Regions from separate parts of the Streptomyces sp. NPDC058697 genome, predicted to be linked through region 1. Evidence: riboswitches for the same ligand, from Rfam matches in the RefSeq annotation. Region 1 holds a riboswitch; each other region holds the start of a gene.
What was found. Region 1 has a riboswitch for cobalamin ahead of metE (5-methyltetrahydropteroyltriglutamate--homocysteine S-methyltransferase). Riboswitches for the same ligand answer to the same signal wherever they lie in the genome.
Positions count from the first base shown of each region.

Region 2: another riboswitch for cobalamin. It lies ahead of ACFWXQ_RS37790 (ribonucleoside-diphosphate reductase subunit alpha); the one in region 1 lies ahead of metE (5-methyltetrahydropteroyltriglutamate--homocysteine S-methyltransferase).
Region 3: another riboswitch for cobalamin. It lies ahead of ACFWXQ_RS21585 (ABC transporter substrate-binding protein); the one in region 1 lies ahead of metE (5-methyltetrahydropteroyltriglutamate--homocysteine S-methyltransferase).
Region 4: another riboswitch for cobalamin. It lies ahead of ACFWXQ_RS33940 (cobalamin biosynthesis protein); the one in region 1 lies ahead of metE (5-methyltetrahydropteroyltriglutamate--homocysteine S-methyltransferase).

Region 1 is NZ_JBHXSU010000003.1:673,358-680,827, reverse strand. Features, by position in the region: gene aceA (isocitrate lyase) at 1-649, shown strand, start outside; gene aceB (malate synthase A) at 749-2,356, shown strand; gene ACFWXQ_RS10740 (3-hydroxybutyryl-CoA dehydrogenase) at 2,365-3,249, shown strand; cobalamin riboswitch at 3,260-3,484, shown strand; gene metE (5-methyltetrahydropteroyltriglutamate--homocysteine S-methyltransferase) at 3,648-5,969, shown strand; gene bla (class A beta-lactamase) at 6,076-6,951, opposite strand; gene ACFWXQ_RS10725 (TetR/AcrR family transcriptional regulator) at 7,199-7,470, opposite strand, start outside.
Region 2 is NZ_JBHXSU010000025.1:5,264-12,733, reverse strand. Features, by position in the region: gene ACFWXQ_RS37815 (hypothetical protein) at 1-521, shown strand, start outside; gene def (peptide deformylase) at 686-1,339, shown strand; gene ACFWXQ_RS37805 (helix-turn-helix domain-containing protein) at 1,370-2,332, opposite strand; gene ACFWXQ_RS37800 (hypothetical protein) at 2,426-2,662, shown strand; gene ACFWXQ_RS37795 (ribonucleotide-diphosphate reductase subunit beta) at 2,575-3,615, opposite strand; gene ACFWXQ_RS37790 (ribonucleoside-diphosphate reductase subunit alpha) at 3,615-6,029, opposite strand; cobalamin riboswitch at 6,168-6,339, opposite strand; gene ACFWXQ_RS37785 (GNAT family N-acetyltransferase) at 6,372-6,890, opposite strand; gene ACFWXQ_RS37780 (nucleoside hydrolase) at 6,950-7,470, opposite strand, start outside.
Region 3 is NZ_JBHXSU010000008.1:251,984-259,453, forward strand. Features, by position in the region: gene ACFWXQ_RS21575 (ABC transporter ATP-binding protein) at 1-522, opposite strand, end outside; gene ACFWXQ_RS21580 (FecCD family ABC transporter permease) at 522-1,535, opposite strand; gene ACFWXQ_RS21585 (ABC transporter substrate-binding protein) at 1,532-2,566, opposite strand; cobalamin riboswitch at 2,633-2,820, opposite strand; gene ACFWXQ_RS21590 (TIGR03767 family metallophosphoesterase) at 2,992-4,902, shown strand; gene ACFWXQ_RS21595 (CoA-binding protein) at 5,007-5,414, shown strand; gene ACFWXQ_RS21600 (PQQ-dependent sugar dehydrogenase) at 5,657-6,793, shown strand; gene ACFWXQ_RS21605 (MHYT domain-containing protein) at 6,892-7,470, opposite strand, start outside.
Region 4 is NZ_JBHXSU010000019.1:66,295-73,764, reverse strand. Features, by position in the region: gene cobN (cobaltochelatase subunit CobN) at 1-3,152, opposite strand, end outside; gene ACFWXQ_RS33945 (cobyric acid synthase) at 3,149-4,681, opposite strand; gene ACFWXQ_RS33940 (cobalamin biosynthesis protein) at 4,678-5,634, opposite strand; cobalamin riboswitch at 5,732-5,868, opposite strand; gene ACFWXQ_RS33935 (hypothetical protein) at 6,009-6,230, opposite strand; gene ACFWXQ_RS33930 (anion permease) at 6,243-7,470, opposite strand, start outside.

The sequences.
Region 1 (7,470 bases):
GCTCGCGGCCGACATCGCGGACGTGCCGACCGTCGTCGTCGCCCGGACGGACGCGCTGGCCGCGACCCTGCTCACCAGTGATGTCGACGAGCGGGACGCCGAGTTCGTCACCGGGGAGCGGACGGCGGAGGGTTTCTACCGGGTGCGGGGCGGGATGGCTCCGGTCATCGCCCGTGGTCTCGCCTATGCCCCGTACGCCGATCTGATCTGGGTCGAGACCGGTACGCCGGATCTCGCGCAGGCGCGGGAGTTCGCGGAGGCGATCCATGCCGAGTTCCCTGACCAGATGCTGGCGTACAACTGCTCGCCGTCCTTCAACTGGAAGGCGGCGCTGGATGATGACCAGATCGCCAAGTTCCAGCGGGAGTTGGGGGCGATGGGGTATCGGTTCCAGTTCATCACGCTGGCCGGGTTCCACTCGCTGAACCATGGGATGTTCGATCTCGCTCGTGGTTATGCCGAGCACGGGATGACGGCCTATGTCGACCTTCAGGAGCGGGAGTTCGCCGCGCAGCGGCACGGGTTCACTGCCGTTCGGCATCAGCGGGAGGTTGGGACGGGGTATTTCGACCTGGTGTCCACCGCTGTGAATCCGGCCTCTTCCACGACTGCGTTGTCCGGGTCCACCGAGGAAGAGCAGTTCCACTAGGTCCGGTTGTTGGGTGCGGGTGCGTTGTGGCTGGTCGCGCAGTTCCCCGCGCCCCTTAAGGGGCGCCACCCTCGTTCGCGTGTTCATGAGGAGAACCCGATGTCCATCAGTTCACTGACTCATCACGTCCGCGTCCTCGGTGCTCCCGGCGACCGTCACGACGAGATTCTCACCCCCGCCGCCCTGGACTTCGTCGGGCGGCTTGCCGGTGCCTTTGGCGAGCGGCGGCAGGAGGTCCTGAAGGAGCGCAGGCGGCAGGCGATACGGATCGCGGCCGGTGCTCCGCTCGACTTTCCGATTGCCACCTCTGCCGTTCGCGGGGACAGGTCCTGGCGGGTGGCACCGCCGGCCCCCGGGCTGGAGGACCGACGGGTGGAGATCACCGGGCCGCCCGAGCGCCGTATGGCCGTCAACGCGCTCAACTCCGGTGCGCAGGTGTGGATGGCGGACTTCGAGGACGCCACCGCTCCCACCTGGGACAACGTCATCGGCGGTCAGCTCACCCTGCTGGATGCCATCTCGCGGCGGATCGACTTCAGCACAGCGGAGGGGAGGGAGTACCGGCTCGGTGACCGCCTCGCCACTGTCATGGTGCGTCCGCGTGGCTGGCATCTGCTGGAGGAGCATCTGGAGTTCGGCGGCCGTCCCATACCCGCCTCCCTCGTCGACTTCGGGCTGTACTTCTTCCACTGCGCTCAGCGTCAGATCGACGCCGGGTACGGGCCGTACTTCTATCTGCCGAAGCTGGAGAACCGGTACGAGGCCCGGCTGTGGAACGACGTCTTCGTTCTCGCCCAGGAGTTGCTCGGCATCCCCCGGGGCACGGTCCGTGCCACCGTGCTCATCGAGACGATCACCGCCGCCTTCGAGATGGAGGAGATCCTCTACGAGCTGCGTGAGCACAGCGCCGGCCTCAACGCGGGCCGCTGGGACTACCTGTTCAGCCTGATCAAGACCTTCGGGCACCGCACCGACTTCCTGCTGCCCGACCGGGCGAAGGTGACCATGACCGCGCCGTTCATGCGCGCGTACACCGAGCTGCTGGTGCGCACCTGCCACCGGCGCGGTGCCCATGCCATCGGGGGCATGGCCGCGCAGGTGCCCGGCAGGGACCCGGCCGCGCGTGAGGCGGCTCTGGCCAAGGTCCGCCTCGACAAGGAGCGCGAGGCGGAGGACGGCTTCGACGGCTCCTGGGTGGCCCACCCCGGCCTGGTGCCCGTGTGCCGGGAGGTTTTCGACACCGTACTCGGCGACCGGCCGCACCAGATCGACCGTACCCGCGACGACGTGGAGGTGACCGCCGCGGACCTGCTGTCGGTACGCCGTGTCAGCGGGCCGCCCACGCCGGAAGGCGTGCGTACGAACATCGCGGTCGCCCTGCGCTACTTCGACGCCTGGCTTCGCGGGCAGGGGGCCGTCGCCCTGGACGGGCTGATGGAGGACGCGGCGACCGCCGAGATCACGCGGGTGCAGATCTGGCAGTGGCTGCGGCACCGGGTGGTCGAGAGGGAGACCGTGGAGCGGCTGCTCGACGACGAACTCGCCGCGCTCGGCGCCCAGTACCCCTGGGCGGCCCTCGACGAGGTGCGGGAGCTCTTCGAACGGACCGCGCTGGCAGGCGAGTTGCCGTTGTTCTTCACCCCTGACGCCTACAGCCGTCACCTTGTCCGGCACGCGGAGGCACAGTATCGGGAGGGACGAGCATGAGCGGGGACATCAGCCGGGACATCCGCCGGGTGGGCGTGGTCGGCGGCGGCCGGATGGGCGCCGGGATCGCCGAGGTGTGTGCCAGGGCCGGCCTCGACACCGTCGTGTGCGAGGTGGACGCCATGGCGGCCCGTGCCGCACGGGAGCGGGTGTCGGCCTCCCTCGACCGGGCGGTGCGGCGCGGGAAGCTGGACCGGGACTCGGCGCGGGACGCCCTCGACCGGCTGGCCTTCACCCAGGCCCTCGAAGACCTCGCCGACCGGCAGCTCGTCGTCGAGGCCGTCGTGGAGAACGCGGACGCCAAGACGGAGGTCTTCGCCGCGCTGGACAAGATCGTCGAGGATCCCGGGGCGATCCTCGCGACCAACACCTCGTCCCTCCCGATCATGCGGCTCGGCATGGCGACGAGGCGTGCCGACCGGGTCGTCGGGCTGCACTTCTTCAACCCCGTTCCCGTGCTGCCGCTGGTGGAGATCGTGGCCTCGCTCCACACGGCGCCCGGGACGGTCGGGGCCGTCGAGGACTTCGCCACCCGGGTCCTCGGCAAGACCGTGGTCCACGCGCGGGACCGGGCGGGCTTCGTCGTCAACGCCCTGCTCGTGCCCTATCTGCTGGCCGCGATCCGCATGGCCGAGTCCGGTTTCGCCACCGCCACCGACATCGACGCGGGCATGGAACTCGGCTGCGCCCACCCCATGGGACCGCTCAGGCTGGCGGACCTGATCGGCCTCGACACCGTCGCCTCGATCGCGGAATCCCTCTACGACGAGTTCAGGGAGCCGCTCTACGCCCCTCCCCCGCTGCTCCAGCGGATGGTGGAGGCCGGGCTGCTGGGCCGTAAGACGGGCCGCGGGTTCCACGTGTACGACGCCGTCCGGCAGCCGGGCATTTGACGGCAGGGCCTAAGCTGACCGTGCAGCTGGTTCGCCCCGTCCGCCAGGCGGGATGCGTCGCAAGAGGGAACCCGGTGGGAATCCGGGACTGCCCCGCAGCGGTGAGCGGGAACGACCGCCGTCATACGCACTGGGCCCCGAGAAGCGGGACCTGGGAAGCGACGGCCAGTAGGTGCCCTCCGTACGGAGGGCGTGCCCGCGAGTCCGAAGACCTGCCATCTGCCCGTGCGCGACCGATCGCGTACGGACAATCCCGGTGACCTCGTGGGCGGGTCAGGCGTACATATCCGGCGGACGACCGCGCATGCCGCGCGAGGTGCCTCTGCCGGGTTCGTCACCCCTTCGCGCCCACGTCCCGTCCCGGGATCTCAGGGAGACATCTCGCGAAGGAGAGTTCCGTGACATCGAAGTCCGCAGCCGCGGCGGCACGGGCCACCGTGTACGGCTACCCCCGTCAGGGCAGGGGCCGGGAACTGAAGAAGGCGATCGAGGGGTACTGGAAGGGCCGCGTCGACGCCGACGCCCTCCGGGCCACCGCCGCCGAACTGCGCCGCACCAACTGGCGGCAGCTGGCCGAGGCCGGCATCCACGAAGTGCCGACCGGCGACTTCTCGTACTACGACCATGTCCTGGACACCAGCGTCATGGTCGGCGCGATCCCCGGGCGCCACCGCGCCGCGGTCGAGGCCGACGCGCTCGACGGCTACTTCGCGATGGCCCGCGGCACCCAGGACGTGGCGCCGCTGGAGATGACGAAGTGGTTCGACACCAACTACCACTATCTGGTCCCGGAGTTGGGCCCGGACACCGTCTTCACCGCCGACTCCGCGAAGCAGGTCGCCGAGCTCCACGAAGCCCTCGCGCTCGGCCTCACCGCCCGGCCGGTCCTCGTCGGCCCCGTCACCTATCTCCTGCTCGCCAAGCCCGCGCCCGGTGTGGCCGCGGACTTCGACCCGCTGACCCTGCTCGACCGACTGCTCCCGGTGTACGCCGAGGTCCTCTCCGATCTGCGGGCGGCGGGCGCGGAGTGGGTCCAGCTCGACGAGCCCGCTCTGGTTCAGGACCGCACCCCGGCCGAACTGAACGCCGCCACGCGCGCCTACCGCGACCTCGGCGCACTCACCGACCGTCCGAAGCTGCTGGTCGCCTCCTACTTCGACCGGCTCGGCGACGCCCTGCCGGTGCTGGCCAAGGCCCCGGTCGAGGGCCTCGCGCTCGACTTCACCGAGGCGGCCGCCGCCAACCTGGACGCCCTGGCCGCGGTGGGCGGACTACCCGGCAAGCGCCTGGTCGCGGGCGTGGTCAACGGACGCAATATCTGGGTCAACGACCTCACCAAGTCCCTCGCCACGCTCGGCACCCTGCTGGGACTGGCCGACCGGGTCGACGTGGCCGCGTCCTGCTCACTGCTCCACGTGCCGCTCGACGCCACCGCCGAACGGGACATCGAGCCGCAGATCCTGCGCTGGCTCGCCTTCGCCCGGCAGAAGACGGCCGAGGTCGTCACCCTCGCCAAGGGGCTCGCCCAGGGCACGGGCGCGATCACCGGCGAACTCGCCGCCAACCGGGCCGCCCTGGCATCCCGCGCGAACTCGCCCATCACCCGTGACCCGGCCGTGCGGGCGCGGGTCGGTGCGGTCACGGACGCCGACTCCCGCCGCTCCCAGCCGTACGGCGAACGCGCCGCCGCGCAGCGTGCCCACCTCGGTCTGCCGCTGCTGCCGACCACCACCATCGGCTCCTTCCCGCAGACCGCCGAACTGCGTGTCGCCCGCGCCGATCTGCGGGCCGGGCGCATCGACACGGCCGGCTACGAGGAGCGCATCAAGGCCGAGATCCAGGAGGTGATCTCGTTCCAGGAGAAGGCCGGCCTGGACGTCCTGGTGCACGGCGAGGCCGAACGCAACGACATGGTCCAGTACTTCGCCGAGCAGCTGACGGGGTATCTCGCCACGCAGCACGGCTGGGTGCAGTCCTACGGCACCCGTTACGTCCGTCCGCCGATCCTGGCCGGCGACATCTCCCGCCCCGAGCCGATGACGGTGCGCTGGACGACGTACGCCCAGTCCCTGACCCGGCGCCCCGTCAAGGGCATGCTCACGGGGCCGGTCACCATGCTCGCCTGGTCCTTCGTCCGGGACGACCAGCCGCTCGGCGACACCGCCCGACAGGTCGCCCTCGCCCTGCGCGACGAGGTCAACGACCTTGAGACGGCCGGGACTTCGGTCATCCAGGTCGACGAACCCGCGCTGCGCGAGACCCTGCCGCTGCGGGCCGCCGACCGCCCCGGCTATCTGGCGTGGGCCACCGAGGCGTTCCGCCTCACCACCGCCGGGGTCCGGCCGGACACCCAGGTCCACACCCACATGTGCTACGCCGAGTTCGGTGACATCGTCCAGGCGATCGACGACCTCGACGCGGACGTCATCAGCCTGGAGGCCGCCCGCTCCCACATGCAGGTCGCCCGCGAGCTGGCCGCGCACGGCTATCCGCGCGAGGCCGGGCCCGGTGTCTACGACATCCACTCCCCGCGCGTGCCGAGCACGGACGAGGCGGCGGCCCTGCTGCGCAAGGGACTTGAGGCCATCCCGGCCGAACGGCTCTGGGTCAACCCCGACTGCGGCCTGAAGACCCGCGGCTGGCCCGAGACCCGGGCGTCCCTGGACAACCTGGTCGCGGCCGCGCAGGCGGTACGCGCCGAACTGCCCACCACCGGCTGATCCGACCGATCCGCATGATCCGGTCCGGCTGATCGGTCCGGCTGATCCGATCCGACCGGCCGGGGGCGCCTGTGTCCCCGGCCGTCGCGTCGGAGGCCCTGCCCCGTCAGGTGAGTTCTGCCGCCACCAGCTCGGCCGCCCTGGCGACCAGCGGGTTCTCCGTGGGCCCGTCGGCGGCGTACTTGGTCGACAGGACCGACAGCACCAGGGGCGGCCGCCCGGGAGGCCATACGACGCCCACGTCGTTGGCGACCCCGTACTGCGAACCGCCCCCGGTCTTGTCCGCGAGCGTCCAGTCACTGGGCAGGCCGGCACGGAAGCGCTCGGTGTTGGTGGTGTTGGCGATCAGCCACCCGGTCAGCCGTTCGCGGTCCTCGGCCGGGAGCGCCCTGCCGATCACGAGCCGCGCGCCGGTCCGGCCGATGGCGCGCGGGCTGGTGGTGTCGGTCCTCCGCCACGGTTCCGCCGAGTTCAGCTCGGGCTCCCACCGGTCGAGCCGGGTGATCCTGTCCCCGGTCGAGCGGCAGAACCGGGTGATCGCGGTCGGTCCGCCCAGCTCGCGCAGGAGGAGGTTCGCGGCGCCGTTGTCGCTCTGGGAGACGGCGGCGGAGCACAGCGCCTCGACCGTCATGCCATTCGCGACGTTCTCGTCCGTGCTCGTGATCGGGGCGTAGCCCGCGGCCGTGACGTACTCCTTGGTGTACCGGATGCGCCGGGCCAGGAACTCACCGTCGCGGTCGAGGTCCCTCAGGACTGCCGCGGCCGTGAGCATCTTGAACACCGAGCACATCGGGAAGCGTTCGTCGGCGCGGTAGGCCACGGTCCGGCCCGTGGCCGTGTCGTGGGCGAAGATCCCGAGGCGCGCGGAGTACTCCCGCTCCAGGTCACCCAGCTGTCCGGCGAGGCCCTTGCCGTCGGGGGTCGAGGCATGCGCCGCCGTCGGGGCGGTGACCGCCAGCGCCGCTCCGGCGCCCAGGGCCAGTGCCGTGCGGCGGCTCGGGCGTGAGCTGAAGCGGGCGGCACGAGAGCCGGGACCGAAACTGGAGCTGGTGCTGGTGCTGGAACTGGAATTCGTGCTGGGACCGGAGCGGGATCCTGTGGTGTCCAAGGCCGTACTTCCTGTTCGTGCGGGCGTGACGTTCCTTTCGATGATCAAGACGCCACGACACGACGAACCGGTTGCCCAGCGCCCCATACGCCACATAGGACCCATACACCCCATACGCCCTCTACGCGTCGGCGGCGTCGGCAGCCTCGGCGCGTTCCTCCGACGCCACGCCCTCGACGACCGCGGACGCCTCCTTCTCCGGTACGCCCGCCGCGATCAGCGTGGCGACGGCGGTCCGCGTCCCGTCGTCCTCCCAGGTCCCCGCGTTGACGCTTTCGAGCAGGGAGATGGCCAGGGCCTCCAGGGCGGAGCTGAGGACCACGGCCGGCAGATGGTCGTGGAACACACCCGCGTGCTGGCCTCGCTCAAGGACTGCCGTCGCCTCGTCGCGGG
Region 2 (7,470 bases), on a different contig from region 1:
CCCGGATCGAGGTCCTCTCCATTCCGCTGCCGTCCTCCGGGCGGCGCTGGGGCGAGGTCGTGCTGCACGACGGGGTTCCGCACGGTGAGCGGACGACCGCCGCGGGGCACTCCTATCCCGTGTTCGACGAGATCGAGCTGTGGGCGCCCTCTCCCGTGCCGACCTGGGTCGTGCTGCTGGAAGCCGAGACCGAGGACGACCGGAACGCCCTGGAGCGGCTGGCGGCCGACGCCGGGTTCGCCGCGGAGGACTGGTCGTCGTCCGTCCGGCTGCTCTGCCGGATGTGTTCCGAGTCCCGGATGCCGTCCGACGAGGGGGACGGGGAGCATCTCGATCCGCACGATCACAGTGAGCCGGGGCATCCGGGGCCGCTCGGGCACCGGACGGACGGGCAGCTGTGGGTGCCCGAGCGGGAGTGTGGGCTTGCCGCCCCCGCCTCGTTGGTGCGGGGGTTGCTGGACGGGTGGGTTGCCGACAGTCCGGATTCCAGGGACTGGCGGGATCTGGAAGAGGTTTGTTAGGGGCGGCTCGGACGGCTGTCTGCTGCGGGTGCGTCGTGGCTTGTCGCGCAGTTCCCCGCGCCCCTGAAGGGGCGCCCTGTCGGGGGCGCCCCCTGTCGGGAGCGTGCCCCCGTACCCTGTATCAGCATCACAACCCTGTTTTCCGAGGAAGGCTTACGTCGGTCATGGCGCAGCAGGACACCGATCAGCAGCACGTGGGCGTGCTCCCCGTGGACGACGAGGGCTTCGTCATCGACAGTGAGGACGACGCGGGGGAGCGTGAGGCGGCCTATCGCGGGCGCGGCTCCTCGCGGCCCATCACGGTCGTCGGGAACCCCGTACTGCACAAGGAGTGCAAGGACGTCACGGAGTTCGGCGACGACCTCGCCAAGCTGGTCGACGACATGTTCGCCAGCCAGCACACCGCCGAGGGCGTGGGCCTGGCCGCCAACCAGGTCGGCGTCGACCTGAAGGTCTTCGTCTACGACTGCCCGGACGACGAGGGCAAGCGGCACGTGGGCGTGGTCTGCAACCCCGTGCTCGTCGAGCTGCCCGCCGAGCGGCGCCAGCTGGACGAGAGCAACGAGGGCTGCCTGTCGGTGCCGACCGCGTACGCGCCGCTGGCCCGGCCCGACTACGCCGAGGTCACCGGGCAGGACGAGAAGGGCAACCCGATCAAGGTGCGCGGCACCGGCTACTTCGCGCGCTGCCTCCAGCACGAGACGGACCACCTGTACGGGTACCTGTACATCGACCGGCTCTCCAAGCGCGAGCGCAAGGACGCGCTGCGGCAGATGGCCGAGAACGAGCCGCGGTACCCGATCGTCGCGAACGACTGAACCACCGCCGCATCACGCTGCGGCGCGCGTTCAGGCGGCCTCCGTGCCCCTGAACGTGCGCCGGTACGCGTTCGGGGTCGTCCCGAGCGAGCGGACGAACTGGTGGCGCAGCGCGGCCGCGGTCCCGAACCCCGTGCGGTCCGCGATGAAGTCCATCGTCTCGTCCGTGCCCTCCAGCAACTCCTGGGCCAGCAGCACCCGTTGACGCAGCAGCCAGCGGTACGGAGTCGTGCCCGTCTCCTGCTGGAAGCGGCGGGCGAACGTGCGCGGGGACATGTGCGCGCGAGCGGCGAGCTGCTCGACGGTCACCTCCTGGTCGAGGTGGCGCTCCATCCAGACGAGCACCTCGCCGACCGTGTCGCACTGCGAGCGCGGCAGCGGCCGCTCGATGTACTGGGCCTGGCCGCCGTCCCGGTGCGGGGGCACCACCATGCGGCGCGCGATGGCGTTGGCGACCTCGGGCCCGTGCTCCTCGCGCACGATGTGCAGACAGGCGTCGATGCCCGCGGCCGTGCCGGCGGAGGTGATCACCGGGCCCTCGTCGACGTACAGGACGTCCGGCTCGACGTCGATGCGCGGATACCGCTGGGCGAGTTCGTCCGCGTGCCGCCAGTGCGCGGCGCACCGCCGTCCGTCGAGGAGCCCCGCGGCGGCGAGCACGAACACTCCGGAGCAGACGCTGAGCACCCGGGCACCCCGCTCGACGCCCCGGCGCAGCGCGTCGAGCAGCTCCGGCGGATACTCCCTGGTCGCATAGGTGTTCCCGGCCGGTACGGCGATCAGGTCGGCGCTCTCCAGCCGTTCGAGCCCGTGCTCGGTGTGCACGGAGAAGCCGGCGTGCGTGCTCAGGGTCGGCCCCTCGGCGGAGGCGACCGCGAAGTCGTACACGGGCAGGCCCTGGTCGCTGCGGTCGAGGCCGAAGACCTCGCAGACGACGCCGAGTTCAAAGGGATGCACGCCGTTGAGCAGGACGACGGCCACGTTGTTGAGCATGCTGCCAGTGTGCATCAGATCTGGCAGGAAATCGAGGGTGTGCGGCAGTGCTGCCACTCACGGTAAGGAGTAATCGGCGCGACAGTGGTGTCCATGGAAACGACACAGCTGGAAGGCCTGATCTCAATGCTCTTCGTCCTCGGAATCCTGGTCCTGCTCGTCCTCCCCTCGGTGATCGGCATCGTGCGCGACCGGCGCATCGACCGTCAGCTCAGGGAGGCCGAGCAGGGACACCGCGAGGATCAGAAGTCCTCGTCGAAGCCGACCGAACCCTCCACGGCCACCTGGTACGCCGAGGGCCGGCGCTCGAAGAAGTTGGTCAGCTCCTGAACACCCTGCAGCTCCATGAAGGAGAAGGGGTTCTCGGAGCCGTACACCGGAGCGAAGCCGAGGCGCGCCAGGCGCTGGTCGGCGACGCACTCCAGGTACTGCCTCATCGAGTCGGTGTTCATGCCCGGAAGGCCGTCACCGCACAGGTCGCGCGCGAACTGCAGCTCGGCCTCGACGGCCTCCCGGAGCATGTCGGTGACCTGCTCCTGCAGCTGGTCGTCGAAGAGCTCCGGCTCCTCCTTGCGGACGGTGTCCACGACCTCGAAGGCGAAGCTCATGTGCATCGTCTCGTCGCGGAACACCCAGTTGGTGCCCGTCGCCAGACCGTGCAGCAGACCCCGGCTGCGGAACCAGTAGACGTACGCGAAGGCACCGTAGAAGAACAGCCCCTCGATGCACGCGGCGAAGCAGATGAGGTTCAGCAGGAAGCGGCGGCGGTCGGCCTTCGTCTCCAGCCGGTCCAGCTTCTCGACCTCGTTGATCCACCTGAAGCAGAACTCGGCCTTCTCGCGGATGGACGGGATGGACTCCACCGCGTCGAAGGCCGCGGCCCTGTCCTCCGGGTCCGGCAGATACGTGTCGAGCAGCGTCAGATAGAACTGGACGTGCACGGCCTCCTCGAAGAGCTGACGGCTCAAGTACAGCCGCGCCTCGGGGGAGTTGATGTGCTTGTAGAGCGTCAGCACCAGGTTGTTCGACACGATCGAGTCGCCCGTCGCGAAGAACGCGACCAGCCGGCCGATCATGTGCTGCTCGCCCGGTGACAGCTTCGCCAGATCGGTGACGTCCGAGTGGAGGTCGACCTCCTCGACGGTCCAGGTGTTCTTGATCGCGTCCCGGTAGCGCTCGTAGAAGTCCGGGTAGCGCATCGGACGCAGGGTCAGCTCGAAGCCCGGGTCGAGCAGGTTTTTATTGAGCACAGCCTTGACGGTCTTGTCGGGAGCGGTGGTCATTACTGGCAGGCCTCGCAGGACTCGGGGTTCTCAAGGGAGCAGGCGACGGCGTCCTCGTCGGGAGTCGCGGGAGTCGCCTGTACGGGGATGGGGGCGGCCGCGGCCGTGGAGGAACCCGCGGCACGGGCGATGCGCGTCGCCGGGCGCGAGCGCAGGTAGTACGTCGTCTTCAGCCCCGACTTCCAGGCGTACGCGTACATCGAGGAGAGCTTGCCGATGGTCGGCGTCTCCAGGAACAGGTTCAGCGACTGGGACTGGTCCAGGAACGGCGTCCGGGCCGCCGCCATGTCGATCAGGTCGCGCTGCGGGATCTCCCACGCCGTGCGGTACAGATCGCGCACGTCCTGCGGCACCCAGGCGAAGCCCTGCACCGAGCCGTTGGACTCGCGCAGCGCCTCCCTGGTCTGCGCGTCCCACACGCCGAGCTTCTTCAGCTCCGCCACCAGGTAGGCGTTGACCTGGAGGAACTCGCCGGAGAGCGTCTCGCGCTTGAACAGGTTGGAGACCTGCGGCTCGATGCACTCGTAGACGCCCGCGATGGACGCGATCGTCGCGGTGGGCGCGATCGCGAGCAGCAGCGAGTTGCGCATGCCGACCGAGGTGATCCGCTCCCGCAGCGCGGCCCAGCGCTCCGGCCAGTTCAGCTCCACGTCGTAGTGGTCGGGGTGCAGCACGCCCTGTGCCGTACGGGTCTTCTCCCAGGCGGGCAGCGGGCCGTTGCGCTCGGCGAGGTCGGCGGACGCCTCGTACGCGGCGAGCATGACGCGCTCGGCGATCCGGGTGGAGAGCGCCTTGGCCTCGGCGGAGTCGAAGGGCAGCCGCAGCTTGAAGAAGACGTCCTGCAGACCCATCGCGCCCAGGCCCACCGGCCGCCACTTGGCGTTGGAACGGCCCGCCTGCTCGGTCGGGTAGAAGTTGATGTCGACGACCCGGTCGAGGAAGGTGACGGCGGTACGGACGGTCGCGTCCAGCCGCTCCCAGTCGATGTCACCTGTCGTTGTGTCGACAAAGGCACCCAGGTTCACCGAACCGAGGTTGCAGACCGCCGTCTCCCCGTCGTCCGTGACCTCCAGGATCTCCGTGCAGAGGTTGGAGGAGTGGACCGTGTGGCCGGGCAGCGCGGTCTGGTTGGCCGTGCGGTTGGCGGCGTCCTTGAAGGTCATCCAGCCGTTGCCGGTCTGCGCGAGGGTGCGCATCATGCGGCCGTACAGATCGCGGGCCGGGATCGTCTTCTTGGCGAGGCCCCGGTCCTCCGCCTTGCGGTAGGCGGCGTCGAACTCCTCGCCCCACAGGTCGACCAGCTCGGGCACGTCGGAGGGCGAGAACAGCGACCACACGCGGTCCTCGTTGACCCGGCGCATGAACTCGTCCGGGATCCAGTGCGCGAGATTCAGGTTGTGCGTACGCCGGGCGTCCTCACCGGTGTTGTCGCGCAGCTCCAGGAACTCCTCGATGTCGGAGTGCCAGGTCTCCAGGTAGACCGCGGCCGCGCCCTTGCGCCGGCCGCCCTGGTTCACGGCGGCCACCGAGGCGTCGAGCGTCTTCAGGAACGGGACGATGCCGTTGGAGTGCCCGTTCGTCCCGCGGATCAGGGAACCGCGCGAGCGGACACGGGAGTACGCGATACCGATGCCGCCCGCGTGCTTCGAGAGCCGGGCGACCTGGTGGTAGCGGTCGTAGATGGAGTCCAGCTCGTCCAGCGGGGAGTCGAGGAGGTAGCAGGACGACATCTGCGGGTGCCGCGTACCGGAGTTGAAGAGCGTGGGGGAGGACGGCAGGTAGTCGAGGCGGCTCATCAGCCGGTACAGCGCGGCCACTTCGTCGACGGACCTGGTCGAGTCGTCCTCGGCGAGGCCGGCGGCGACACGCAGCATGAAGTGCTGGGGAGTCTCGATGACGGACCGCGTGATCGGGTGCCGCAGCAGATACCGGCTGTGCAGCGTGCGCAGGCCGAAGTAGCCGAAGCGGTCGTCACCTTCGAGGTCGATCAGCGCGTCCAGACGGGCCGCGTGGGTCCGTACGAACTCGGCGGTGCGGTCGGCGATCAGGCCCTCGCGGTGGCCGACCGCGACGGACTCGGAGAAGGACCTGACCCCCTGCGAGGCGGCCTCCTCGGCGATGCCGATCGTCAGCAGACGGGCGGCCAGCTTCGAGTACACGGGGTCCTCGGAGATGAGGCCCGCGGCCGACTCCGTGGCCAGCTCGCGCAGCTCCGCGGTGATCCCGTCGGCCCCGACGGAGGACCGGCCGCGCAGCGCGGCGGCGGCGACCCTGCCGGGATCGGCGTCGGGAAGGTCGGCGGTGAGGTCGGTCAGGGTCCGCAGCAACACGGTTCCCGGTCCGTCGGCCTCGGCCCTGTCCTGCTGGTACTGGGGCGCTTTCGCTGAGACCGGATCGGCTGGCGCGATGGTCACGTGGGGCTCTCCCTCGCTCGGCACGGGGCCTGCGGGGAGAGGGGTTCGGGGCACACGGGGGTACACGCTCTGCGCAGCGGTACGCCGCGTCCACCGGCCCACTCCGCGAGGCCCGGACGTCATGGCACCCGGGCCGGGTGGCCTGGGCACGCTGTCGGCAGGTCCTCGGACTGACCAGGCGCACGGCTCTCCTCTGGGGACAGACATGCACAAGTACACCGTTGCGGGACAGTTCCGGATTCGCACCGGATTCCCCTGCGGCGACAGCGAGCATGAGCATACATCTTGTGCCGGGCTCGGGAAGCACCCCCACATCTTGTGTCGTGTCGGCTTCGGAGGGTGTCAGAGTGTCAATTCGTAGGTGAGCAGCATGATGTCGTCGAGGTCCGGGACCGGGTTCCAGTCGCGGTCGGGGGCGCGGGTGAAGCCGAGGCGTCCGTAGATGCGATGGGCGCTGTGCATGGTGCGCTGGGTGGACAGCACGACGCGTATGCAGCCGTCCGTGGCCCGGGCGCGGTCGACGCAGGCACGCACGAGGGCCTCGCCCGCCCCGTGCCCGCGGGCCTCCTTCGCGACCGCCAGCATCCGTATCTCTGCCTCGCCCTCGCGCGCGATGTCTGCCATCGGCCCGCCGGACGGGACGAAGGTCACGCCGCCGACGACCCGCTCGCCCGCGCCCGCCCCCACCACGGCCACCAGTACGTCGGCCGCGGCGGCCCGCTTCGCCACGTCCCGCAGCTCGCCCAGATACTCGTCGCTCTCCCCGAAGTCGAGCAGCCCGTCGCCGAGATAGGCCTGCGCGGTGATCTCGCCCACAGCCTCGTACTCCTCGGGCCTCGCCCGCCTGATCACGATGGTCATGCTTGGCAGTGTGCCCGAGGGGTACGACAGAGGTCGCCGAGTTTTTCCCAGGGGCGGGCTCAGCCCACGGCCGGCCACTGCGGGAGGGTCGTGACGAAGTCCTTCGTGAAGTCGCGGGGGCCCGGGCCGAGGGCCACGCGGCCCGTGAGGCGGGTGCGGGCCGTCAGGGCGGGCGACTCGGTGTAGTAGTTCCGCTGGGCGGCCGAGGGGACGAACACGGTCTGGCCGCGGGTGAGTTCGCTGGAGCACTCGACGACGACGGCTCCCTCCGCGAGCGTCACGAACGACTCGTCCGCGCACACGCCCACGGCGAGCGGGTCGTGCAGCGGGCAGGAGTCGCCTCCGCCGTGGCGGCGGTAGGAGTCGGTGTAGACCCGCAGCAGCCGGGCGGCGAGCGCCGCGCCCGTCCCCGCCGCCTCCAGCGCGGCGAGGTCGGCGGGGCCGAAGAGCCAGCGGTGCGAGGCGTCCAGGTCGACCATGGTGAACGGGATGCCGGAGGAGAGCACCACCTCGGCGGCGTCCGGGTCCGCCCACATGTTGAACTCGGCGACCGGGGTGATGTTTCCGGGCACCTGCGCGT
Region 3 (7,470 bases), on a different contig from region 1:
CTGCACGCGCTGCCGCTCGCCGCCGGAGAGGGTGTGCCAGGACTGGCGGGCGAGGTTCGTGAGGCCGGTGCGGTCCAGCGCGTCGCGTACGGCCCGCTCGTCCGCCTCGGACGCGGGGGTCCAGGCGCGGCGATGGGGTGTGCGGCCGAGCCGTACGACGTCCAGCACGCTCAACTCGACCTGGGTGTCGGCCTGTTGCTCGACCACGGCGACACGGCGGGCGATGTCGCGGCGGCCCAGTTCGGCGAGGGGGCTGCCGTCGAGGGTGACGACACCGGAGGCGGGAGCGAGGACCCCGGCGAGCAGGCGCAGCAGGGTGGACTTGCCGGAGCCGTTCGGGCCGAGCAGTCCGACGGTGGTGCCGGGGGCCGGGGTGATGCTGACGCCGTCGAGGATGACACGGCCGTCGGCGGTCCGTGTGACGCGGTGGGCGCGGAGTCCCTCTCCGGATACCGCCTGCGCGCGCCCGGCCTCCTCTGCGGCCTGCGCATGCCCGGTGCTCTTGATGTTCTCCGCCGTCATCACGCCCTCCGGGTCCGGTACAGCACCAGCACGAACACCGGTACGCCGATCAGCGAGGTCACCACGCCCACCGGCACCTCCTGGGGATCGAGGACGGTACGGGCCAGCGTGTCCACCCACACCAGGAACACCGCGCCCGCGAGGGCCGTGACCGGCAGCAGCCGGGCGTGCCCGGACCCCACCAACGCCCTTGCCGCATGCGGCAGTACGAGACCGACGAAACCGATCGCACCCGCCGAACTGACGAGTGCCGCGGTCAGCAACGCCGTGGCACACAGCAGCACCAGTCGCGTACGGGCCACGGAGACCCCGAGCGTCGCGGCGGCGTCCTGGCCGAAGGCGAACGCGTCGAGCGTGCGCGCGTACCCGAGGCACACCAGCAGCGTCACCGCGAGCACCGCGAAGCACACCCAGACGTCGGTCCAGCCGACCCCGCTCAGCGAACCGAGCAGCCAGAACAGCACCCCGCGGGTGGTCTCGGCGTCGGCGGCGGTCATCACGACGAAGGAGGTGAGCGCGGAGAAGAGCTGCATCGCGGCGACTCCGCTCAGCACCACACGGTCCGTCGCGCCGCCGAGCGTGTGGCTGAGCAGCAGCACGAGCCCGAACGACAGCACCGCGCCGAGGAACGCGCCCGCGGAGACCGAGACCAGGCCCCCGCCGACACCGAGGACGACCACGATCACGGCGCCCGTCGAGGCACCCGAGGACACGCCCAGGACGAAGGGGTCGGCGAGCGGGTTGCGCAACAGGGACTGCATCACCGCGCCGCACACGGCGAGTCCGGCCCCGCAAACGGCAGCCAGGAGCGTGCGCGGCAACCGCAGCTCCCAGACGATCCCCTCCCTGATCGGCGTCAACTCCGAGCTGCCCCAGCCGAGATGGGACGCGACCACGGACCAGACGTCACCGACCCGGATGTCCGCCGGACCGATGGTGATCGCGACGGCGACGGACACGAGGAGCAGGGCGACGCCCGCGGCGATGAGCAGTCCCAGGCGCGGCCGTGTCACCCGGTGAGCCCGAACTCCCGCAGGGCGGAGGCGACTTGCTCGACGCCCTCGACCGTGCGGATGGTCGGGTTCATCGCCTGCCCGCTGAGCAGGACGTACCGCTTCTTCTTGACTGCGGTCATGTTCCTGGTGACCGGGTCGGACTCCAGGAACTCGATCTTCTTCTTCGCGGACTCGGCGGTCTGCGACTTGCGCGTCAGGTCGCCGATGACGAGCACGTCGGGGTCGCGGTCGGCGACGGTCTCCCAGTTGATCTGGGGCCACTCCTCGTGCGTGTCGTCGAAGACGTTCTTCGCGCCGAGGGTCCGGGTTATGACGCCGGGCGCGCCGCAACAGCCCGCCATGTAGGGCGAGTCGGAGTTGGCGAACCAGTACAGGAGGGTGACGTCGGAGGCGTCGATCCCCGAAGTGGCCTTCTTCGTCCGCTGCTTGAGGTCGGCGACGAGCTGTTCGCCCCGCTTCTCGACGCCGAACACCGCGGCCAGGTCGCGCACTTCGCCGTAGATGGCGTCGATGCCGAGGGCCTTCGTCCGCGCGCCGTCGCCGCCCGAGTCGTTGTCCTTGCCGACGCAGTCGGAGGGCGAGACGTAGGCGGGCACGCCGAGCTTCTCGAACTGGTCCCGGGTGGCCACGCCTCCCTTGCCGAGCGTCGACACGAACGAGGCGGCGACGAAGTCGGGGTCTGCGTCCAGGACCCGTTCGAAGGAGGGGTTGTTGTCGGCGATCCGCTCCACCTTCGCGTTCGCCTTCTCCAGGCCCTTCATCACCGGGTCGGTCCAGGTCGCGGTACCGGCCATCCGGTCGGCGAGGCCGAGGGAGAGCATGATCTCGGTGGTGCCCTGGTTGAGGGAGACGGCCCGCTCGGGCGGCGCCTCGACGCGTACGGTCTGTCCACAGTTGTCGAGGGTGACGGCGACCCCGGAGTCCGTGCCGGACGACGAGTCTCCCGAATCTCCCGAACCGCAGCCGGTCAGCAGGAGAGCCCCGGTCAGGACGAGGGCAGCGGGACGGGCAAGACGTGCGACGGGCACGGGAGTTCCTCAGGCGTCGAGGGCTCGAACGCGGAGCCCGGTCGTACGGTGCTCCCCCGTCGGCGCGTGACCGCGGAGGCCGCCAGCAGGTCTTCGGACTCGGGGTCACCCGGACGAGGCGCCTTCCCGGACCGTCATACCGGTCCAGTGGCCGATGCCACGCCCGTCACCCTCACCGCTGCGCGTCAGCTCCGGATTCCCACCGGATTCCCTGACCCACGTACATGGGTTCGACTGGCCTCGGCAAGCTATCACGGCGGGTGTCACGGACCGGCGGACGGGCAGGCAGTACGGGCCCAGCAGCCGCTCCACCTGTTCCGGCGGTGTTCACGGCCACGCCACGCCCCTGCCCAGGGCCCTGCCCCCGCGGCCTGAATGAGTGGTTCCGCTAGTTGAGTCACTCGGAGGCACCGGAGGGCCGCCCCATGACCGGAACCGAAACGGCGGGGACCGCACCCACTCCCCCGCCCTCGTCCACACCCCCTTCCCCGTCCCCATCCCCGTCCCCGCCCGCGTCCTCGATCAACCGTCGGCGCTTTCTGCTCGCGTCCGGCGCCGTCGCGGCGGGAGCGACCGGAGGAGCGGCGGCCGTCTTCCCACGGCAGCGCCCGGCCCCCTCCGTGCAGCCCGCGGCGGAGAGTGCGGCCCCGCAGCCGGCCGCCGCCACCCGACGGCCGGCGCCGCGACGCGCGGCCCCGTACGCGACGACCACCCTGGAGACGACGGCCCGCCTCGGAGGCCGCGCGCACACCGACACCTACCGCCGGCTCGTCTCCGGCCCCGGCTGGCCCGTGGTCGTACGCGGAGAGCTCGCGCCTGCCGCCACCGGCCGCCAGGACCGGCGCACACCGCTCGCGTGCTTCGTGCAGTTCACCGACCTCCACCTCACCGATGTGCAGAACCCGCTGCGCACCGAGTTCCTGCGGTCGCGCAGGCCTGCCGCGTGGCGGGCCCAGGAGGCGCTGACGGTGGCGGGGGCGGTGGCGCTCGTGGAGCAGGTGAACGCGCTCGGCGGGGGCCCGTACACCGGCCTCGTGCCCTCGTTCGTGATGACGACGGGCGACAACATCGACAACAACTCCGCGATCGAACTGGAGTGGTTCCTCACGCTGATGAGCGGCGGCAGGATCACTCCCAACACCGGGGATCCGGCGGCGTACGAAGGCGTCCAGAACTCCGGCCTGCCCCTCTACTGGCACCCGGACGACGCGGCCCTGCGCGACCTGGACAAGCGGCGCGGGCTGCCCCGCATCCCCGGCTTCCTCGACGCCGCGATACGGCCGGTGACCAGCCCGGGGCTCGACATCCCCTGGTACTCCACGGTCGGCAACCACGACGACATTCCCGGCGGCTGTCTGTCCCCTGCGCTGGGCGACTTCGCCGTCGGCTCCCGCAAGCTGCTGTCGGTCCCGGCCACGGACGCGGCCGCCTACGCGAAGGCGCTGAACTCCGGCGACGACCCCAAGAGCGAGGTGCTCTCGGCGATCCTGAAGAGGCACACGGCCTCGGCGCGGACGGTCACGGCCGACGAACGGCGCCGACTGTTCACCCCGCACGACTACCTGGCCGCGCATCTCGACCCGGCCCACGCCGGTGCGGGCCCGGTCGGCCACGGCTACACGGAGAACAACCTCGACGGCGACCGGATGTACTACTCGTTCCGGGTGGCCGAGAACGTCATCGGCATCAGCATCGACACGACGTACCGCAGCGGCCACTACGAGGGCTCGCTGGGCACCGATCAACTCCGCTGGCTGGAGCGGACGCTGGCCGCGCACAGCTCCCGGTCCTACGACGCCGACGGCCGCCTCGTACGCAACCCCGGGGCCGACGACGCCCATGTGCTGGTCTTCAGCCACCACCACAGTCCGAGCATGACCCGCCGCCCCGACGCCGCCCGCACCGAGGAGCCGCGGCACGACGGTGCGGAGGTCCTCGCCCTGCTCCACCGCTTCCCGAACGTGGTGGCCTGGATCAACGGCCACAGCCATGTCAACCGGATCACTCCCCACGCGCACGCCACGCCCGCCCGGTCCTTCTGGGAGGTCAACACCGCCTCCCACCTGGACTATCCGCACCATGCCCGGGTGATCGAGCTGGCCGACAACGGGGACGGCACGGTGTCCCTGTTCGCCACCCTCGTCGAGTCCGCCGCCCCGCACCGAACCGACCCGGACTTCACCGACCTGTCGGCGGTGGGCCTCGCCTCCCTGTACCGGGAGCTGTCGTACAACGCCCCCGACCTGGCCACGGGCATGACGAAGGGCGTCCACGAGGGCTGGGCCGGCGGTCCCGGCGACCGCAACGTGGAACTGCTGGTGACCGCCTCGGCGTGAACCCGAGGAAGCCGATGGCGGGGGAATCACCGGGCCGCGCTCGCTGTTGTCGCGCGCAGTAGCCCTTGTACGTATCCCGCGTACACATCCCAAGGAGGCCGACCGTGTACGGCGACCCGGCAACGATCCGCAAGATCCTCAGCGAGTCCGGCGACACCTGGGCGATCGTCGGCCTGTCGTCGAACGAGCGGCGCGCCGCGTACGGCGTGGCGGACGTCCTCCAGCGCTACGGCAAGCGCATCGTCCCGGTCCACCCGAAGGCCGAGACGGTCCATGGCGAGAAGGGGTATGCCTCGCTCAAGGACATCCCCTTCGAGGTCGATGTCGTCGACGTGTTCGTCAACAGCGATCTCGCCGGCCCGGTGGCCGACGAGGCGGTCGCCATCGGCGCCAAGGCCGTCTGGTTCCAGCTGGGAGTCATCGACGAGGCCGCCTACGAGCGCACCCGCGCGGCCGGCCTCGACATGGTCATGGACCGCTGCCCGGCGATCGAGATCCCACGCCTGGGCTGACGCGCCTGACCCGCGCACACCCCATCGCACGGTGGGTGCGGGATGTGAACCGACTGCGGAACAGGGGCAGTTGGGCGGGTTATTGGTCTAGGCCAAACCGTCCTGCCCCAGTATCCTCATGCGTGGCCAGCGGCACACGATCCCCCCCACCCAGGTTGCGTGCTGGCTCGGGCGACACCCCACACAACCCTGCCCAAGGCAGCCGGGTGACTTCCCCATTCCCCGCCTCATGGAGGGTCACGGTGAAAGTTCGCACCCGAAGCACGGCGCTCATCGGCACCATCTGCCTCGTCGCATCCCTCGCCCTGACCACGGCGTCCGCCGACGAGCCCGCCGCCCCGCGCAAGGCGGCGAAGGTAGCGCTCAAGGAAGTCGCCAGAGCCCAGAACCCGATCGCCGGCGCCGCCGGGCCCGGCGGCACGGTCTGGATCGCCGAACGCGCGGGCACGGTACGGATTCTGAACGACAAGGGGCTGGGCGAGCCCGTCCTCGACATCACCGGCGAGACCACCACCGACGGCGAACGCGGCCTGCTGGGCATCGCGTTCGACAAACGGTTCGCGCACTTCTACATCTCGTTCACGAACCTCGAAGGCACCAGCACCGTGGACGAGTTCGCCGTGCGGCACGGCAAGATCCTCCCCAGCACCCGGCGCACCGTCATCACCCAGACACAGCCCTACCCGAACCACAACGGCGGTGACATCAGGTTCGGGCCCGACGGCTACCTCTACATCGCGCTCGGCGACGGCGGCTCGGGCGGCGACCCGCACGGAAACGGACAGAACCTCGACACGCTGCTCGGCAAGATGCTGCGGATCGACCCGCGGGGCGGCAAGCCGTACGCGATCCCGCGGGACAACCCCTTCGTGAACGATCCGAACGCGAGGGACGAGATCTGGGCGTACGGGCTGCGCAACCCGTGGCGGTTCTCCTTCGACGCGCGCACCGGCGACCTGCTGATCGGCGACGTCGGCCAGAGCGACTGGGAGGAGATCGACTGGGCCCCGGCGAAGAGCAGGGGCGGCGAGAACTACGGCTGGTCCCAGATGGAGGGCACCCATCCCTTCCGTGGCGGAACCGAACCCGCGAATCACGTGCCGCCGGTCCACGAGTACGACCGCACCGGTCTCGGCTGCTCGGTGACCGGCGGATACGTCTACCGAGGCAAGGCGATCCCGGCCCTCAAGGGGCAGTACGTGTTCAGCGACTACTGCGACGGCACCCTGCGCACGCTGCGGATGGCGAACGGGAAGGTGACCGGCGAGAGCGACCTCGGAGTCAACGGCGGGGAGGTCATCTCGTTCGTGCAGGGCGGCGACGGCGAACTGTATGTGCTCGCCATCGGTGGCAGCGTCTCCCGCATCGACCCGGCGTGACCACTACTCGCTGAAGCGGATCGGCGAGGAAGAGGCGAGGAAGAACAGACCGCTGCCCGGCGATCGATCCCGCGCCGGGCAGCGGAGCCGGGGCACGGTCACCAGTTGCGCGGTGCCGGCGCCCCTTGTCCGTACGAGTGGTGACCCGCGTCCTGTCCGTAGGCGCGCCGAGCCGCGTCGGAGGGCGCCTCGAACAGGGAGCCGGACTCCTCGGCCCAGCTCGCCTGTGGTGTGAGCTCACGTCGGCCGGCGACGGGCCGCCGCCAGTCGCCGTCCCCGAGGACCAGCATCGGATCGAACATCACCACCACTCCCGCGAGCAGCAGGAAGAGGGCCGGGCCGAGGAGCATGGGGAGCAGGAGCGATTGGGCGGAGCCGCCGACACCGGGCGAGCCGGTCGCGCCGTGGAGATGCACGCTGACGGCCGCCATGCCCGTGTAGTGCATACCGGAGACGGCGACGCCCATCACGAGGCTGGCCCCCAGGCTCGTCATGAAGCCGCGGATCGCGACCGCGGCCCAGAGCGCGGCGGTCGCGGCGACGATGGCGATCCCGACGGAGAGGGCCACCGTGGGGACGTCGTACTCCAGGCTGCCGTTCACCTGGATGGCCGCCATGCCTATGTAGTGCATGGCCGCGACCCCGATGCCCGTGAAGGCGCCCGCCATGAGCAGGGT
Region 4 (7,470 bases), on a different contig from region 1:
TCGTGCTCGCGGGTGTCGACGTTCTTGGCGGCCACGGCGATCCGCTTGAACGCGGTCTCCATGTCCCCGCGCGCCGCCCGCCCGTCGAGCCCGCGCCCGTACGCGTAGCCGCCCCACACCGCGTACACCTCGGCGAGGTCGGCGTCGGAGCGCCAGTTGCGCGCGTCGATGAGGGGCAGGAGCCCGGCCCCGTACGCGCCCGGCTTCGAGCCGAAGATACGGGAGGTCGCGCGCCGCCGGTCGCCGTGCTCGGCGGTGTCCTCGTCGGCGTGCGCCCGCACGTAGTTCCGGTCGGCGGGCTCGTCCAGGTCGGCCACCGCCCGTACCGCGTCGTCGATCAGCCCGACCACATGCGGGAACGCGTCCCGGAAGAAGCCGGAGATGCGGACCGTGACGTCGATGCGCGGCCGGCCCAGCTCCTCCAGGCCCACGACCTCGAAGCCGGTGACGCGCCGCGAGGCGTCGTCCCACACCGGCCGACAGCCCAGCAGCGCCAGGATCTCCGCGATGTCGTCGCCCTGCGTGCGCATCGCCGAGGTGCCCCAGACCGTCAGGCCGACGGACTTCGGGTAGTCGCCCGTGTCCTGGAGGTACCGCTGCACGAGCGAGTCCGCGAGCGCCTGTCCGACCTCCCAACTCAGCCTGGACGGGATCGCTTTGGGGTCGACGGAGTAGAAGTTCCGGCCGGTCGGCAGGACGTTCACGAGTCCGCGGGTCGGTGAGCCCGAGGGGCCCGCCGGGACGTAACCGCCGTTCAGGGCAAGGAGGATGTGGTCGATCTCGTCCGTCGTACGGGCAAGCCGCGGCACCACCTCACGGCACGCGAACTCCAACACCGCGACGGCGTCCGGGAGTTCGGTGCCGAGGACCTCGCGTACGAGAGCGGGCACGGCGGCGACATCCCAGGCGCGCTCCTCCATGCCCTCCGCGAACCGGCGGCACAACTGCTCAAGGAGATCGATCGCGTCGGCCGCCGACCGTGAGGGTCCCGGGACCAGATCGCTCAGCTCGACCGGCACCTTCAACGGCGCGCCGGGCTCGCCCAGCAACTCCTTCTCGACCAGCCCGAAATGCTCGGCGAGACAGGCCCGCAGCCCCGGCAGCGCGTTTGCTGTCCCGCCCCACACCTGGGAGGCCCGCAGCACGGCCAGTACAAGGTTCACGCGCGGCTCGGCCTCCGGGCCGCCGCCGAGAATGTGCAGGCCGTCGCGGATCTGCACGTCCTTGATCTCGCACAGATAACCGTCGATGTGCATGACGAACTCGTCGAAGGCGTCATCGTCCGGCTGGTCGTCCACATGCAGGTCGTGGTGCAGCTCGGCCGCCTTGACCAGCGTCCAGATCTGGGCCCGCACGGCCGGGGCCTTCGTCGGGTCCAGGTCGGACACGAGCGCGTACTCGTCGAGGAGTTGCTCCAGCTTCGCCAGATCGCCGTACGTGTCCGCACGGGCCATCGGCGGCACGAGGTGGTCGACGACCGTGGCGTGGCCGCGGCGCTTGGCCTGGGTGCCCTCGCCGGGGTCGTTGACGATGAAGGGGTAGACCAGGGGCAGTTCGCCGAGGACGGCGTCCGGCGCGCAGCCGCCGCTGAGCCCGAGTCCCTTGCCCGGCAGCCATTCCATCGTGCCGTGCTTGCCCATGTGCACCACGGCGTCGGCGCCGAAGCTGTTGTCCAGCCAGCGGTAGGCGGCCATGTAGTGGTGCGACGGCGGCATGTCCGGGTCGTGGTAGATCGCGATCGGGTTCTCGCCGAAACCGCGCGGCGGCTGGATCATCACGACGACGTTCCCGAACTGGAGGGAGGCCAGCACGATGTCGTCGCCGTCCACGTAGAGGTTGCCCGGCGGCTCGCCCCAGGCCTCCAGCATCCCGTTCCGTAGATCAGGGTCGAGCTTGTCGAACCAGGCCCGGTAGTCGGCGAGCGGCACGCGGGCGGGGGCGGACGCGAGCTGCTCCTCGGTCAGCCACTCGACGTCGTGGCCGCCGGCCGCGATGAGCCGGTGGATCAACTCGTCGCCGTTGTCCGGGTATTCGGTCAGGGAGTACCCGGCGTCCCGCAGCGCGTCGAGGACCCGTACCGCCGAGGCGGGGGTGTCGAGGCCGACCGCGTTGCCGACCCGGGAGTGCTTGGTCGGATAGGCGGTGAAGACCAGCGCGAGCTTCTTCTCCGCATTGGGCTTGTGCTTCAACCGGGCGTGGCGCACGGCGATCCCGGCGACCCGCGCGGCCCGCTCGGGGTCGGCGACGTACACCGGAACGTCGTCCGGGCCCTGCTCCTTGAAGGAGAACGGGACCGTGATGAGGCGTCCGTCGAACTCGGGGATCGCGACCTGCATCGCCGCGTCCATGGGGGAGAGGGCGGCGTCGGACCCGGCCCAGGCGGACCGTGACGAGGTGAGGCAGAGCCCTTGCAGGACAGGGACGTTGAGGTCGGCGAGCGCGCCGATGTCCCAGGCCTCCTCGTCACCGCCCGCGGACGCCTGCGAGGCGTGCGTGCCGCCGGCGGCGAGGACCGTGGCGACCAGCGCGTCGGCCTTGCCGAGGATTTCGTAGAGGCCCGTGTCGGCGTCGCGCAGCGAACCGCAGTACACGGCAAGGGCGTTGGCGCCCCGGGCCTCGATCGCGTCGCACAAGGTGTCCACGAAGGCGGTGTTGCCGCTGAGTTGGTGGGCCCGGTAGAAGAGCACGCCCACGGTCGGACGGCCCTCGACGTGCGCGCGCTCGCCGTGGACCCCGAACTCCGGCATCTTCCGCGGCTCTTCGAAGCCCTCGCCCGTCAGCAGCACGGTGTCGGACAGGAAGCGGGCCAGCTCGGTCAGGTTCTCCGGGCCGCCCTCGACGAGATAGCGCAGTGCCTCCGCGACGACACCGGCGGGCACGGACGACTCGGCCATCAGCTCCGCGTCGGGGACGGACTCCCCGCCCAGCAGCACGGTCGGGATGCCGGACGCCTTGAGCGCGGCGAGCCCGTCCTCCCAGGCGCGCTTGCCGCCGAGCAGCCGTACGACGGCGACGTCCGCGCCCCGGACCAGCGCGGGAAGCTCCTCCGCGACATCCACGCGGGTCGGATTGCCGATCCGGTACGCGGCGCCGGCGGCACGCGCCGCCAGCAGATCCGTGTCGGCGGTCGACAACAACAACACTGTGCTCATGCGGGTGCTCCCGGTGGAATGAAGGGCAGTCCTGTCGGCGCGCCGGACTCGATGAGCCGCCACAGCGCGTCCGTGTCCGCGTGTTCCTCGATCAGATCGCCGAGCCGGTCCAGCTGCTCCTCGCGCAGCGACCCGAACGACGTGTCGGCGGCCGGTACGAAGCGGCGCCCCGCGGCGGCCGCCACCTCGCGAAGGAAGGCCCGGCGGAAGCCGTCCGACTCCAGCGAGCCGTGCCAGTGCGTGCCCCAGACCTCGCCGACCCGGCAGCCGTCCAGGAAAGGTTCCCCGCCTGTGACCCGGGCGACCCCGTGATGGATCTCGTACCCCTCGACGGGCTCGCCGAGCGCCACGCCGACCGGCCGGGTCAGGGTCTTCTCCCGTGCGAACCGCACGCGCACGGGGAGGAGTCCGAGCCCGTCCACCTGGCCGGCGTGCGACTCGACGTCGTCGTCGATGTGCTCGCCGAGGATCTGGAAGCCACCGCAGACACCGAGGACGGGACGCCCTTCCGCGGCCCTTCTGGCGAGGGCGTCCGCGAGGCCGCGCTCGCGCAGCCACTCCAGGGCCCTGACCGTGCCGCGGGTGCCGGGCACGATGACCAGGTCGGCGTCGACGAGTTCCTCCGCCCGGTCCACGAACCGCACGACGACGCCCGGTTCGGCGGCCAGCGCGTCTACGTCCGTGAAGTTGGACATCAGCGGGACCGCGCAGACGGCGACTCGCAGGATGTCCTCGCCGACGGGGGAGGAGACCTCGGACTCGCGGACCGAGCCCCTCAGCGAGACCCGGAGCCCGTCCTCCTCGTCGATGCCGAGACCGTGCTGGAAGGGCAGGACCCCGTACGTACGACGCCCGGTGAGGTTGTTGAGCATGTCGAGACCGGGCTCCAGCAGGGACACGTCCCCGCGGAACTTGTTGACGAGGAACCCGGCGACGAACTCCTGGTCCTCGGGCGAGAGCAGCGCCACGGTCCCGAAGAAGGAGGCGAAGACACCCCCGCGGTCGATGTCGCCGACGACGAGCACGGGCAGCCGCGCGTTGCGCGCGATGCCCATGTTCACGATGTCCGTCCGCCGCAGATTGATCTCGGCGGGACTGCCCGCCCCCTCACAGATCACCGCGTCATACGTGCCCCGCAACTCGGCGAGGCACTCCAGGACCGTCCCGAGGAGCTGTTCCTGACGCCCGCCGTGATAGCCGCGGGCACTCATCTCCCCGACAGGTTTGCCCATGAGGACGACCTGACTGCTCCGGTCGCTGCCCGGCTTGAGCAGTACGGGATTCATGAGCGCGGTGGGCTCCACGCGCGCGGCCTGCGCCTGCATGGCCTGCGCCCGCCCGATCTCGGCGCCCTCCCGCGTGACGAACGAGTTGAGCGACATGTTCTGCGCCTTGAAAGGTGCGACTTTGACGCCCTGCCGCACCAGCCACCGGCAGATCCCGGCGGTGACGACGCTCTTGCCGGCGTCGGAGGTGGTACCGGCGACGAGCAGCCCGCCACCCGTTCCCCCGCTCGTTCCCCGGCTCATGAGGTACGCCCCTTCGAGCGAAGGCCGTTGACGAGCAGCCGTCCGGCGACACTCACGCCGAGCGCGAGCCAGCCCACGCGCCGCGAGAGCCGCACGGCCCGCTCGATGTCCCCGACCTCCACGGCCCGCCCCTCACCATTGAGTACGGGCCGGTGCTCGACCCGTCCCGCGTACGAGAGCGTCCCGCCCAGCCGCACGCCGAGCGCCCCCGCGAACGAGGCCTCGACGGGCCCGGCGTTGGGGCTCGGATGCTTGACGGCATCCGCACGCCAGGCGCGTACGGCCCCGCGCGGATCACTTCCCGCGGCGGCGGCGAGGACGGCGGTCAGCCGCGCCCCCGGCCACCCCGCGACGTCGTCGAGCCGCGCGGAAGCCCACCCGTACCGCCGGTACTTGGCGGACCTGTGCCCGACCATCGCGTCGAGCGTGTTCACGGCACGGAATCCGACCAGCCCCGGCACACCGGCCGCGGCACCCCACACGAGGGCGCCCACCACGGCGTCGGAGGTGTTCTCGGCGACGGACTCCACGACGGCCCGGGCGATCCCGTCGGCGTCCAGCGCTTGCGGATCCCGCCCGCAGAGATGAGGCAGCCGCTCCCGGGCCACCTCGATGTCCCCGGCGGCGAGCGCCCCGCCGATGGCCCGGGCCTCCCGCCCGAGCGAGGTCCCGCCGACAACGGACCAGGTGGCGGCGGCGGTCAGGGCGACGGACGCGGCACGAGAGGGACGTACGGAACGCCCGGCGAGCGCGGCGAGCGAGGTGGCGCCACCCACACACACGGCGGTGTGCAGCGCGCCCCACCCCCGGTGGTCCCGCCACAGCACCCGCTCCACGGCTCCCGCGGCCCGTCCGAACGCGGCGACCGGATGCCCCCGGCGGGGATCGCCGAGCAGCAGGTCACCGAGAAGGCCGGCGGCGGCGCCGTACGCGAAGACGCGATCGGCACGCATCGGTTCAGCCGACCGTCAGATCGGGCACAACCGTCGCTGGAAAGGCACTTGGGCAGCCGGGCATGGCGATTTGTCCTCACTCAGGGTGTCCGCGCCCTGGTTCGACGAGACCGACGGCGAGAGTTCCTGGCTCCCGGGGTATCGATTCCCCGGTAACAGTGGCGGGACCGCGCCGGATTCGCACCGGCTTCCTCTCCTGCCGCCGTACATGGCTCCGGCAGTCCACCACGCCCACGAACACCCGTCAACTTGCTGTTGACCTGCGACGGGAGAGTGTGCTGAGGCCCACATCGCCGCTCACGCGGACACGACTGCGCCCCGCCGACCGAGGGGTCGACGGGGCGCAGTCGTGCGTGACGGAGGTGCCGTACGCGTCAGGCGACGATCAGAGAGATGCCGTACGCCACCGCTGCCGCGCACGCGGCGAAGCAGGCGTACGCGCCGGTGACCGCGAGGGTCGCGGTGCCGCCCTGGGCGGAGGCCGACTCGCGCTTGGAGAGGCCGACGATGCCGAGGGTGAAGAGGCCCACGAGGGCGACGGTGACGATGAGGCTGACTCCGAAGACGGAGCCGAGGGCTGCCCAGTCGATCTTCATGCTGTGGGTTCCTTACACCGTGGCCGTACGGACGGGCTCGGTGGCGTCCGGGCCCGGGATGGTGGTCTTGAGGTCGTCGGCCGCGGCGACCGTGCCCGTCGGCGGCGGGGTGACGGCGGCGATGGCGGTGGTCACGACGCCCGCGGGCTCGCCGCTGACGTCGTTCACGTTGTCGACGGTGACGGGCTGGCGGCGGGAGAGCGTCCAGATGACCGCCGAGCCCGCGATCAGCAGCGCGCCGGTGAGGACGATGCCCCAGGTGCCCTGCTTGGTGAGGAACTCGGCGCCCGCGCCGACCAGTCCGGCGGCGGGGAGCGTGAGGCCCCAGGCGACGAACATCCGGGTCGCGGTCGACCAGCGGACGACGCCGCCCTTGCGGCCGAGGCCTGAACCCATCACGGCGCCGGAACAGGACTGGGTGGTGGAGAGCGAGAAGCCGAGGTGCGAGGAGGCCAGGATGACCGTCGCGGCGCTGGTCTGGGCGGCGAAGCCCTGCGGCGGCGCGAGGTCGGTGAGGCCCTTGCCCATGGTGCGGATGATGCGCCAGCCGCCCAGGTAGGTGCCGAGCGCGATGGCGATACCGGCCGAGACGATGACCCACATGGGGGGATTCGACCCGGGCGCGAGCACACCGCCGGTGACCAGGGCGAGCGTGATGATGCCCATGGTCTTCTGCGCGTCGTTCGTGCCGTGGGCCAGCGAGACCAGGCCCGCGGAGGTGATCTGACCCGCGCGGTAGCCCTTGGAGGTCGCCTGCTCACCGGCCTTGTCGCTGATGCGGTACGTCAGCCGGGTGGCGAGCATCGCGGCGAGTCCGGCCACCAGCGGCGCGGCGATCGCGGGGAGCAGGACCTTGGTGACGACGGTCGAACCGTTCACCGACGACCAGCCGGCCGACATGACCGCGGCACCGATCAGGCCGCCGAACAGTGCGTGGGAGGAACTGGAGGGCAGACCCAGGAGCCAGGTCAGCAGATTCCACAGAATGGCGCCGACGAGCGCCGCGAAGATCACTTCGGTGCGGATGCCCTCTTCGTTGATGATGCCGCCGGAGATCGTCTTGGCGACCTCCACGGAGAGGAACGCACCGACGAGGTTCAGCACGGCGGACATGGCCACCGCCGTCTTGGGCTTCAGGGCACCTGTCGAGATGGTCGTCGCCATCGCGTTGGCCGTGTCGTGGAAACCGTTCGTGAAATCGAACACGAGAGCGGTAACGATCACGATTCCGAGTAGGAGC